DNA from 3 places in the Rhizobium sp. BK491 genome. Region 3 is predicted to be linked to each of the others. Evidence: riboswitches for the same ligand, from Rfam matches in the RefSeq annotation. Region 3 holds a riboswitch; each other region holds the start of a gene.
The links. A riboswitch is a leader RNA that binds a small molecule or an ion and turns the genes downstream of it on or off. The one in region 3 is predicted to bind thiamine pyrophosphate.

Region 1 (3,276 bases), on a different contig from region 3:
CCGAGCAGGCCTAGTGCGCCTATCAGCACCGGCAGGCCCATCGGCACGGCCATCAGTCGGATCAGCCACAGCCGGCCGGGAAAGCGCGGCTGGCGCGCCAATGCGCGGGCGACCGGAATGGCGAGCACAATGGAGAGCAGTGTCGAAAGCACCGCCTGCAGCAGTGTGAAGCGCAGGATGCGCAGTAGATATGGGTCTGTGAGCGAGGTGTCGCTGCCGGATTCGATGCCGGCGGAGATAAGAACAAGAACGGCGATCCCGACGAAGAGCGCAATGCTGCCGAGGCTGAACGCCCCGCCAGAAATAGCGCGTCTTCGCTCGGGTGCCGTGAGTATGATCAAGGCATCAGTTGCCGCTGGTGGCGGTCAGCCATTCGTCGATCCAGGCTTTACGGTTCTTGTCGACGTCCGCAGGGCTCATCAGGAAGGTCTTCGACGGCACGACGAGCTTGCTGAAGGCATCCGGCAGCGGCTCGGAAGTGGCGGAAACCGGCATCATCCAGTTGCTTGTCGGAATGATGTCTTGGAAGCCGGTGGAGATCATGAATTTCAGGAAATCGCGGGCAAGTTCCTTGTTCGGCGAGGACTTGATGAGGCCAGCGACCTCGATCTGAATGTAATGCCCTTCCGAGAAGGCGGCGGCCTGATAGCGATCGGTCTTGTCTTCGATCATGTGATAGGCCGGTGACGTCGTGTAGGAGAGCACCATCGGCGCTTCGCCCTTGGTGAACAGGTCGTAGGCTTCCGACCAGCCGGGAGTGACCGTCAGGATGCGGCCTTTGAGCTTCGCCCAGGCATCGGCGGATTTGTCGCCATAGATCGACTTGACCCAGAGCAGCAGGCCGAGACCCGGCGTCGAGGTGCGCGGATCCTCGATGACGATCTTCTGATTGGGATCGCCTTCGACGAGATCCTTCATGCTCTTGGGCGGGTTCTTGACGGTCTGGCTATCATAGATCACGGCGAAATGGCCGTAGTCGTAGGGCACGAAGACGTCGTCCGTGAAACCGCCGGGAACCTTGAGGGCCGAGGTGTCGACGCCGCTTGCGTCGAAGAGGCCTGTATCCTTCGCTTCGTCGATGAGATTAGTGTCGAGGCCGAGAACGACATCGGCCTTAGTGCCGGTCCCTTCCAGTTTGAGGCGGGAGAGAAGTGCAACGCCATCGGTGACGGCAACATAGTTGACCGTGCAGCCGCAGGTCTTTTCGAAGGCGGCCTTGACCTTGGCGCCAGGACCCCAGTCGGCCGTGAAGCTTTCATAGGTGTAGATGGTCAGGGTCTTGTCGGCTGCTTCAGCCGTCTGAGAAGCAAAAAACGTTGCGCCGGCGGCAAGGGCCAGGCCGGTGAAGAATGACAATAGCGATCGGTTTTGCACGACAGCGCCTCCACTTTGGTTTCGTCTTGAAGGGGAAAGGGCGCTATGATTTCGTCACGCGTCTAATCCCTCCGCCGGTGTTAGCCGGATCAGGTTCCGCGGGTTGGCCGGTGAAAGCCTCTCAGCCAAATGTCCTGAAGGACATAAGGCACCCCGTTAGAGCGTCGGCAGATTTAGCCTTGTGACGGAGGGATGACAAGGGAAATGATTCCCTTGCCGATTGCAGCAGGAAGGATTTACTCGGCAGCTTCCGCGACCGCCGGGCTTTCGAATTTCTTCGCGGCACCCGGGAGCTGCACATTCTTCAGTGTCAGCGAGGTCAAGAGACCAAACATGCAGATGCCGGCTGCCGTTATGAACAACGGGCTGAAGGCGCTCGCATAGGCGTTGGCGACGGCCTCGCGGGTAATCTCGGGCAAGGCGGCCATCATCTTGGGCGTCAGCTCCTCGATGTTCGGTACGCCGGATATGGAGACGCCGACATTGCCGAGTTTGGCGGCGATGATGGCGCCGTAAATGGAGATGGCAATGGAGGCGCCGCCCATGCGCGACAGCGTGACGGCACCGGTCGCGGCGCCAACGTCGCGGGCAGCCGCTGCATTCTGTACGCCGATAACGGGCACCTGCTGGGCAAGGCCGATGCCGATGCCGTGCAGCAGCATCAGGCCGCCAATGAGGACGATGGGCGTACCGGCATGGACGAAGGCGAGCGAGGCGAATGCGATGGTGCTGCAGCTGGCGCTGGCGACGGCAAACGGCTTGTAACGGCCTTTGGCCGCGATCAGCCGGCCGGCGGAGAGCGAGCCGCAGACGATGCCGCCGGTCAGGAGAATGAACAGCAGCCCGGCCATGGAGGGAGAAAGGCCTGTCGTCGTCTGCAGGAAGAGCGCGAAGTAATTGACCATGCCGATGGCGACGGCGCCGCTGGTGATCGAGAGGATCAGGAGAAGGCCGAATGTCGGATTGCGGAACAGCGTCATCGGCACAATCGGCTCGGGTGCGCGGCGCTCGATGAAGACCCAGGCGATGGCGCAGATTACCCCGAAGGCAATAATACCAAGGCATTGCGGTGATAGCAGCGACCCGAAGAGTTCGCTTCCGTCGGCAGCAAGCACAATGCTTGTCGTCGTCAGGGCAAGGACGATGGCGCCGGCATAATCAATCTTCGGACGGCGGGCAGGCTTGCGGTAGGGCAGCATGAAGGCCAGGCCGGCAAGCACGATGAAGCCGATCGGCACGTTGACGAGGAAGATCGAACGCCAGCCGAAAAGATCGCTCATCGTGCCGCCGAGAACGGGGCCGATGGCGCCCGACGCCATCAGCACGAGGCTCGAATAGCTCTGGTAGCGCGCACGCTCGCGCGGCTCGAAAAGATCGGCGTTGACGGCGAAGATCGAGACCATGATGCCGCCCCCGCCGAAGCCTTGAAGGACGCGGGCGGCGATCAGTGTATCCATCGAGACGGCTAGACCGCAGACGGCAGAGCCGACCGTGAAGATCGCGATCGCCGTCATCATCACATATTTGCGGCCGAAGAGATCACCGAGTTTGCCGTAGACGGGCATGACGGCGGAAAGCGAGAGAAGATAGGCCGAGCCGATCCAGCCGAAGCGATCCAGATGCCCGAACTCGCCGACGATCGTCGGCAGTGCCGTCGAGACAATCTGGTTGTCGAGCGTTGCCATGAACATGGCAGTCATCAGAAAGAGGAAAAGAATCAGCCGCCGTTTGTGATCCGCCACGAGCGGTGTGAAGCCTGTCTGCATGTCCATGGAGCAAGAACCCGAACTGGGCCGGAACGCTGCGCTATCGAGCGAATGCGCGGGACGCCCGGTCTTCATGGGTGAATATATGTGCTATTAGCATATAATTGTCAATGGCAGGTGAATGCCATTTGCATGT
Region 2 (3,276 bases), 280 kb from region 3:
GTTCTTGACCGGGTTCCACTTGACGTTGGTGGTTGCGGCAAAAATCTTCGAGTCGGTGTAGGCGAGCTGCAGGTTCCACTTCAGCTTTTCGTTGATCGGAACGCCAACGCCGCCCCAAACAGCCCAGTCACCCCAGCCGCACTTCGATGCATCGTTAACCGGGCAAGCCGAACGATCGAGGTTGGTACCGGCATACTTGTTCAGCTTGTCGCCGTCGGTGTTCCAGCCGCCCATCAAGAAGGCCGAGAAGGTACCGAAGTCAGCATCGACACGAGCCTTGATGGCGCCTTCTTCGACGATCGAGTCGTAACCGCCAACGACCTTGAAGCCCCATGCACCGGACTTGAAGCCAGCACCGGCAACGACGTCAGGAGCGTAGTGGTTGCCCTTGTCGTCAGACCACCAGCTGGAGCCATAGGAAGCGCCAGAACCGCTGGAGTTCGAGTCTTCAACCGAGACCACAGCCGTGAAGCCGTTGCCGGCGTCGTAGTTGTAGGTCAACTGGTTGAGTTCGTACGGACCGTCATAGATCACGTCGTCGTTGATGACGTCGCCGGCATAACCGATGTAGGAGTTGTACTGCGAGTCAGCCTTACCGACGAGGAAGCCGCCGAGGCTGATGTTTGCGAACAGCAGCTTCGTGGAGGTGGAGTTGCCGTCATTCCAGTCCCAACGGATGACCGTGTTGGTCTTCAGCGGGCCGTATTCGGTGTCGGTTGCCGTGTCGACGCTCAGCTCCGCACGGGTGTGCCACAGCGTACCGTTATGGCTGTTCGGGTTGTAGGCATCGTACCACTCGCCTTCGGTACGGACGCGGCCGCCGATCTTGAGGCAGGTTTCGGTGCCTGGAATGAAGAAGTAGCCAGCGCCGTATGCGTCGCAGATGCGAACGTATTCCAGCGGCTCGGGCTCAGCAGCGACGATCGCGTCAGCCGCATGGGCGCCAGAAACTGCTGCCAGCGCAGCAGCGGAGCCGAGAAGAAGGCTCTTGATGTTCATTTTAAACTCCTGGTTGCAATATGCATTCCAATTTACCGCGAGTACAAAGCTGGAACACCACCCTGAGGATTACGTCGGTTTAAACGCACCCGGGCAGTCCGGCAGATACGCACCTGATGTCGGCTTGAGTCCCCTCTAACCTCCATAATTCACCCCGCGGCAAAGGTTTTGAAATGCCTCTACCGATCCGGCCGATTGCTCGTCCGTAAGACAGTTATGTCCTATATTTGGTTTACAAACAGCCCGTATGTTTGTCAATTCTGTGAAACCCGCCCCGGCATTAGACTTGATTGCTGTTGCTTAAATGCAACTGGTGGCTGGCTGAGCCTTTTACTGCCGGAATAGTCAGCGTCGCCAAGGTTCAAGAATTCGCACCAAATCGAGACAGCCTTCCCCAATCAGGCTCGAGATCCGGAATTTTCATCGGTACCATTTATGCGGGAACGGGCATGGATCAAGAGCAGCGTCATCGAAGATGATGATCGCGCCTATCGGAGGCTCGCCCCTATAGAATCCAAGCCGCCCCCGCGCCACAATGGTCAATCGATTGAGAAAACGCGACCGTCGTTGCGGGGTTGACAGAGAACAAGGGTAAGGCATAGCCTTTCCGTATTCACCAGGGGGGTCCCGGCAAGGGGCTGAGATACTGCTGGACAATGAGGCTTTGCCTCCTGTGGCGCAGTGACCCGTTGAACCTGATCCAGTTCATACTGGCGTAGGGACGGTGCAAGCGCTCGAAGGCTTCGGATTCCCGCGTGGATTCCATGCCGGCGTCTTTTCATCATTCCGGCTGATTGACTGGGTCTCCAACTGCAACTTGGAGCCTCAAACCATGAATATTGCCGCAAAGAACCTCACTCCGACCGTCACCACCGGCCCGCTGCCGGCATCCGCGAAAATCTATGTTCCCGGAGAGATCCACCCGGACATCCGCGTGCCGATGCGCGAAATCAGCGTCCATCCGACCTCGGGCGAGCCGCCTGTCATTGTTTATGATTCTTCCGGCCCCTACACGATCGAGGGCGCCGATATCCGCATCGAGGAGGGTCTATCTCAGCTACGCCGCGACTGGGTTCTCGCTCGCGGCGATGTCGAGACTTATGAAGGCCGGCATGTGCGCCCTGAAGACAATGGTTTCGTCACCGGCGAGCGGCTGACACCGGAATTTCCGGCCAAGCGCCAGCCCCTGCGGGCGAAAGACGGCAAGGCGGTCACCCAACTCGCCTATGCGCGCGCCGGCATCATCACGCCGGAAATGGAATTCATCGCCATTCGCGAAAATCTCGGCCGCAAGGCCAAGGCAGAAGCCCTGATTCGCGATGGCGAAAGCTTCGGCGCCCATATTCCGGATCATGTCACCCCGGAGTTCGTCCGCCAGGAAGTTGCGAGCGGCCGGGCGATCATTCCGGCCAACATCAATCACTCCGAAAGCGAGCCGATGATCATCGGCCGGAACTTCCTGGTGAAGATCAACGCGAATATCGGCAATTCCGCGGTCACCTCCTCAATGGCGGAGGAAGTCGAGAAGATGGTCTGGGCTGCCCGCTGGGGTGCCGATACCGTCATGGATCTTTCGACCGGCCGCAACATCCACAACATCCGCGAATGGATCATCCGCAATTCGCCGCTGCCCATCGGCACGGTGCCGCTCTACCAGGCGCTGGAAAAAGTCGGCGGCATTGCCGAGGAACTGACCTGGGAAATCTATCGCGACACGCTGATCGAGCAGGCAGAACAGGGCGTCGACTATTTCACCATCCATGCTGGCGTGCGGCTCCATTACATCCCGCTTACCGTCAATCGCGTCACCGGTATCGTCTCGCGCGGCGGTTCGATCATGGCCAAGTGGTGTCTGCATCACCATCGCGAGAGCTTCCTCTACGAGCATTTCGAGGAAATCTGCGATATCTGCCGTGCCTATGACGTCTCCTTCTCGCTTGGCGACGGCCTGCGCCCCGGCTCGATAGCTGACGCCAACGACGCCGCGCAGTTCGCCGAACTGGAGACACTCGGCGAGCTGACGAAGATCGCCTGGGCCAAGGATTGCCAGGTGATGATCGAAGGCCCCGGCCATGTGCCGATGCACAAGATCAAGGAAAACATGGACAAGCAGCTTTCCGTCTGCGGCGAGGCGCCCTTTTACACGCTCGGGCCGCTGACGACGGATATCGCGCCCGGCTATGACCACATCACATCGGGCATCGGCGCTGCCATGATCGGCTGGTTCGGGACGGCGATGCTCTGCTACGTCACGCCGAAGGAGCACCTTGGTCTGCC
Region 3 (3,276 bases):
GTGGCAAAGACCGGACCGATCCCGGCATAGTCGATGATTCCGGCATCTATGGAGGAGGCGAGAGCCTCCGTTTCCACCGAGAGGCCGAGGATCATGTCCGGGCCGATCAGGCGGCGGGCGTCGGCGGCATTCATATCTTCCTGACCGATGTGAAGGCCATCGGCGCCGATGGCGATGGCAGCCTCGACATTGTCGTTGACGATCAGCCGGACATTCGTTCCGTGCAGGATTTGCTTGAGGGCGAGGCCAGTCTCGATCATGGCCGCGGTTGACGCTTCCTTGTCGCGAAGCTGGACGATGGTAACGCCGCCGGCAACCGCTGCACGGGTCGTTTCAATCATGCCGATATTGGCGCACAGTACCGGATCGAGGACAAGATAGAGCGAGAGATCGAAGTCTTTCATGCCGCAGATATCCTTGCGTCGCGATCCAGTGTCTCCGGGCTCAAAGCGGCGAGTGCGTCAAGGAAGCGCCAGGAGAAGGAGCCTGGTCCCCCAGCAGCGGCCCCCGCCTGTTCGCCGGCCACGGCAAAGACGGCAAGCGCCGCTATGGTCGCATGGAACGGATCATCCGGAGCTGCCGCCGCAAACGCACCGACGAGGCAGGTTAGCGAGCATCCAAGTGCGGTTACTTGCGGTATCAATGGCGAACCGCCTGCAATGCGCTTCGCCTTCTGCCCATCCGTCACGAAATCCGTAACGCCTGTGACTGCCACTACGCAGCTGTGCTTTTCCGCGAGTTGAAGGGCGGAATCTTCCGCCTGCTCGACGGCATCGCGGCTATCGACGCCCTGGCCGCGGCTCGTCCCGCCGGCAAGCGCGATGATCTCGGATGCGTTGCCGCGAATGATTGTCGGCTTTAGTTCCAACAAGCGCGTGATGGCATCGCGGCGAAACCCTGTCGCATAATGGGCGACGGGATCGAGGACCCAGGGCTTGCCCGTCTCGTTTGCCGACTGAGCGGCCTTCCGCATGCCCGCAAGCCAGCCGGACGAAAGCGTGCCGATATTGATCGTCAGCGCGCCGGAGATAGCGGCAAACTCTCCGGCTTCCTCTTCGGCATGTACCATTGCCGGCGATGCGCCGGCGGCAAGCATCACATTGGCCGCGATATTCATGGCGACGAAATTGGTGATGCATTGCACCAGCGGAGGGTTCGCCCGCATGGTGCGAAGTAGATTGCCTGCAGTTGTTTGGTCTTGCATATCGCCCCTTTCAGGCGGCGAGACGCGTAGGGACGACGTGCTTCAGCTTCGCGAGGTCCCGAGCGACTTCCTCCGCCAGCATGATCTGGTTCAGGTTCGAAGGGTGCTTCTCAGCCCGCCGGATAGCGGACGCCCCTGTCTCTCATCTCTCTTCTTTTCGCAGACAAAGGCGGCGCTGTCATCAGCGAATCGCAAAGGCAGGCGTGACCGACGAATGAAGATCGCCTGCATTTCGGGCGACGCATGCAGTAGACGCATAGGTGCAGTGATTCCTTAGCTCTGCAAAAAGCCAATGGGTTCGACTATATAGTTCCTATCGAAGCGACGGGAGCGCCAAGCACGGCTGCTCAGCTTCGAAAGCCCAAGGAAAGGGGATCATCATGAACGTAGCACGCTCTTTCAACAACTGGCGCAAGTATCGTCAGACGGTCGCCGAACTGGGCCGTATGTCCACGCGCGAACTGCACGACCTGGGTATCGATCGCGGTGAGATCCGCAATGTTGCCCGCGCAGCGGTCGCTCGCTAACGGCCGCGACGGCTCCTTATAAAAACTGCATTATACCAGCGCCTGTTCCCCCGAGCAGGCGCTTTTGCTTTATGGGCATCCCGCTCATTCTTCGCCGCCCTGGCTGAAGATTACGATCGACCCAGCTGCCCGATTTTCGCATGGCGCATAACTGCCTTGCAAAGAAATGCCTATGAACTGAGCAAAAGACTGGTATGTTCGTATTCATCGAAGCGATGCATCTCCTCCCGCATCCCTTCGCTTGGCAGACGTCCTTATCCTCCTCCCAGGGACGGCTGCAGGAATAGTGGAACTCCTCCTCCCATCCGCTGTTCGGTTCTTGTAAAAAGCCTGCCGCTCCTCCTCCCGCGGCAGGCTTTTTCGTTTCATGAACCTCCAGGCATTTGCCAATGGCCTAACGCGATCGAAGAGTCCGCGCCCTAACCCAGGCGGCAAGAGCGCTTCCGCGTTAAAGAGTGCGCATTCTCCTCTCGCAAAAATGGAGAGCGGCCCCTATGTGCGATCTATGTAGCGCGCTACATCGAAGATCGCCCAAATTCGATTCCCGAAAAAGGAGGATGCCCATGACCGGCCCTGCCGAATATACCCCGCCGAAAATCTGGACCTGGAACAAGGCCAACGGCGGCCAGTTCGCCAATATCAATCGCCCGATTGCCGGCCCGACTCACGAGAAGGAGCTGCCGCTAGGACGCCATCCCCTTCAGCTCTATTCGCTTGGAACGCCCAACGGCGTGAAGGTCACGATTATGCTCGAAGAGCTGCTGGCGCTTGGTCACAGCGGTGCGGAATATGATGCCTGGCTGATCAAGATTGGTGAGGGCGATCAATTCGGCAGCGGTTTCGTTGACATCAATCCGAATTCGAAGATCCCGGCTTTGCTCGACCGCAGTGGCCCGAAGCCGGTTCGCGTTTTCGAATCGGCCTCGATTTTGATGTATCTCGCCGAAAAATTCGGCGCCTTCCTGCCGACCGAGCAGCCGGCTCGGGCCGAATGCATCTCCTGGCTGTTCTGGCAGATGGGCAGCGCGCCCTATCTCGGCGGCGGTTTCGGTCATTTCTACGCCTATGCGCCGACGAAGATCGAATACGCGATCGACCGTTTTGCCATGGAGGTGAAGCGTCAGCTCGATGTTCTCGATCGTCGCCTGGCCGAAAGCGAATATATCGCCGGCAGCGACTATACGATTGCCGATATCGCCATCTGGCCGTGGTACGGCGGTTTGGCCAAGGGGTGGCAATACGGCGCGGCCGAGTTCCTGCAGGTGCAGGACTATAAGAACGTGCAGCGCTGGGCCGAGCAAATCTACTCGCGTCCTGCCGTCAAGCGCGGCCGCATGGTCAACCGCATGTCGGGCGATCCATCTGAGCAGCTGCGTGAGCGCCATGATGCCAGCGACTTCGAGACGAAGACGCAGGATAAGCTGGAAGCCGCCGGCTGATCCGACCATTCGCTTTGCAGAAATGAGCTCGCGGCCCTCCGGATCGCGAGCTTTTTTATTGCGCTTACTGCTGGCGCTGCCGGCCTTGGCAAGTCAGCCTCGCTCC

Region 1: it holds a riboswitch for thiamine pyrophosphate, as region 3 does, so the genes downstream of both, thiB (thiamine ABC transporter substrate binding subunit) here and thiM (hydroxyethylthiazole kinase) in region 3, are expected to answer to the same signal.
Region 2: it holds a riboswitch for thiamine pyrophosphate, as region 3 does, so the genes downstream of both, thiC (phosphomethylpyrimidine synthase ThiC) here and thiM (hydroxyethylthiazole kinase) in region 3, are expected to answer to the same signal.

Annotation. Positions count from the first base shown of each region.
Region 1 covers NZ_JACIAR010000005.1:385,162-388,437, reverse strand. Annotated here, with positions in the region: gene thiP (thiamine/thiamine pyrophosphate ABC transporter permease ThiP) at 1-338, opposite strand, end outside; gene thiB (thiamine ABC transporter substrate binding subunit) at 346-1,338, opposite strand; TPP riboswitch at 1,424-1,540, opposite strand; gene FHX05_RS23630 (MDR family MFS transporter) at 1,611-3,146, opposite strand.
Region 2 covers NZ_JACIAR010000003.1:554,490-557,765, reverse strand. Annotated here, with positions in the region: gene FHX05_RS16980 (porin) at 1-999, opposite strand, end outside; TPP riboswitch at 1,608-1,739, shown strand; gene thiC (phosphomethylpyrimidine synthase ThiC) at 1,832-3,276, shown strand, end outside.
Region 3 covers NZ_JACIAR010000003.1:839,386-842,661, forward strand. Annotated here, with positions in the region: gene thiE (thiamine phosphate synthase) at 1-404, opposite strand, end outside; gene thiM (hydroxyethylthiazole kinase) at 401-1,204, opposite strand; TPP riboswitch at 1,255-1,351, opposite strand; gene FHX05_RS18310 (DUF1127 domain-containing protein) at 1,585-1,731, shown strand; gene yghU (glutathione-dependent disulfide-bond oxidoreductase) at 2,295-3,170, shown strand.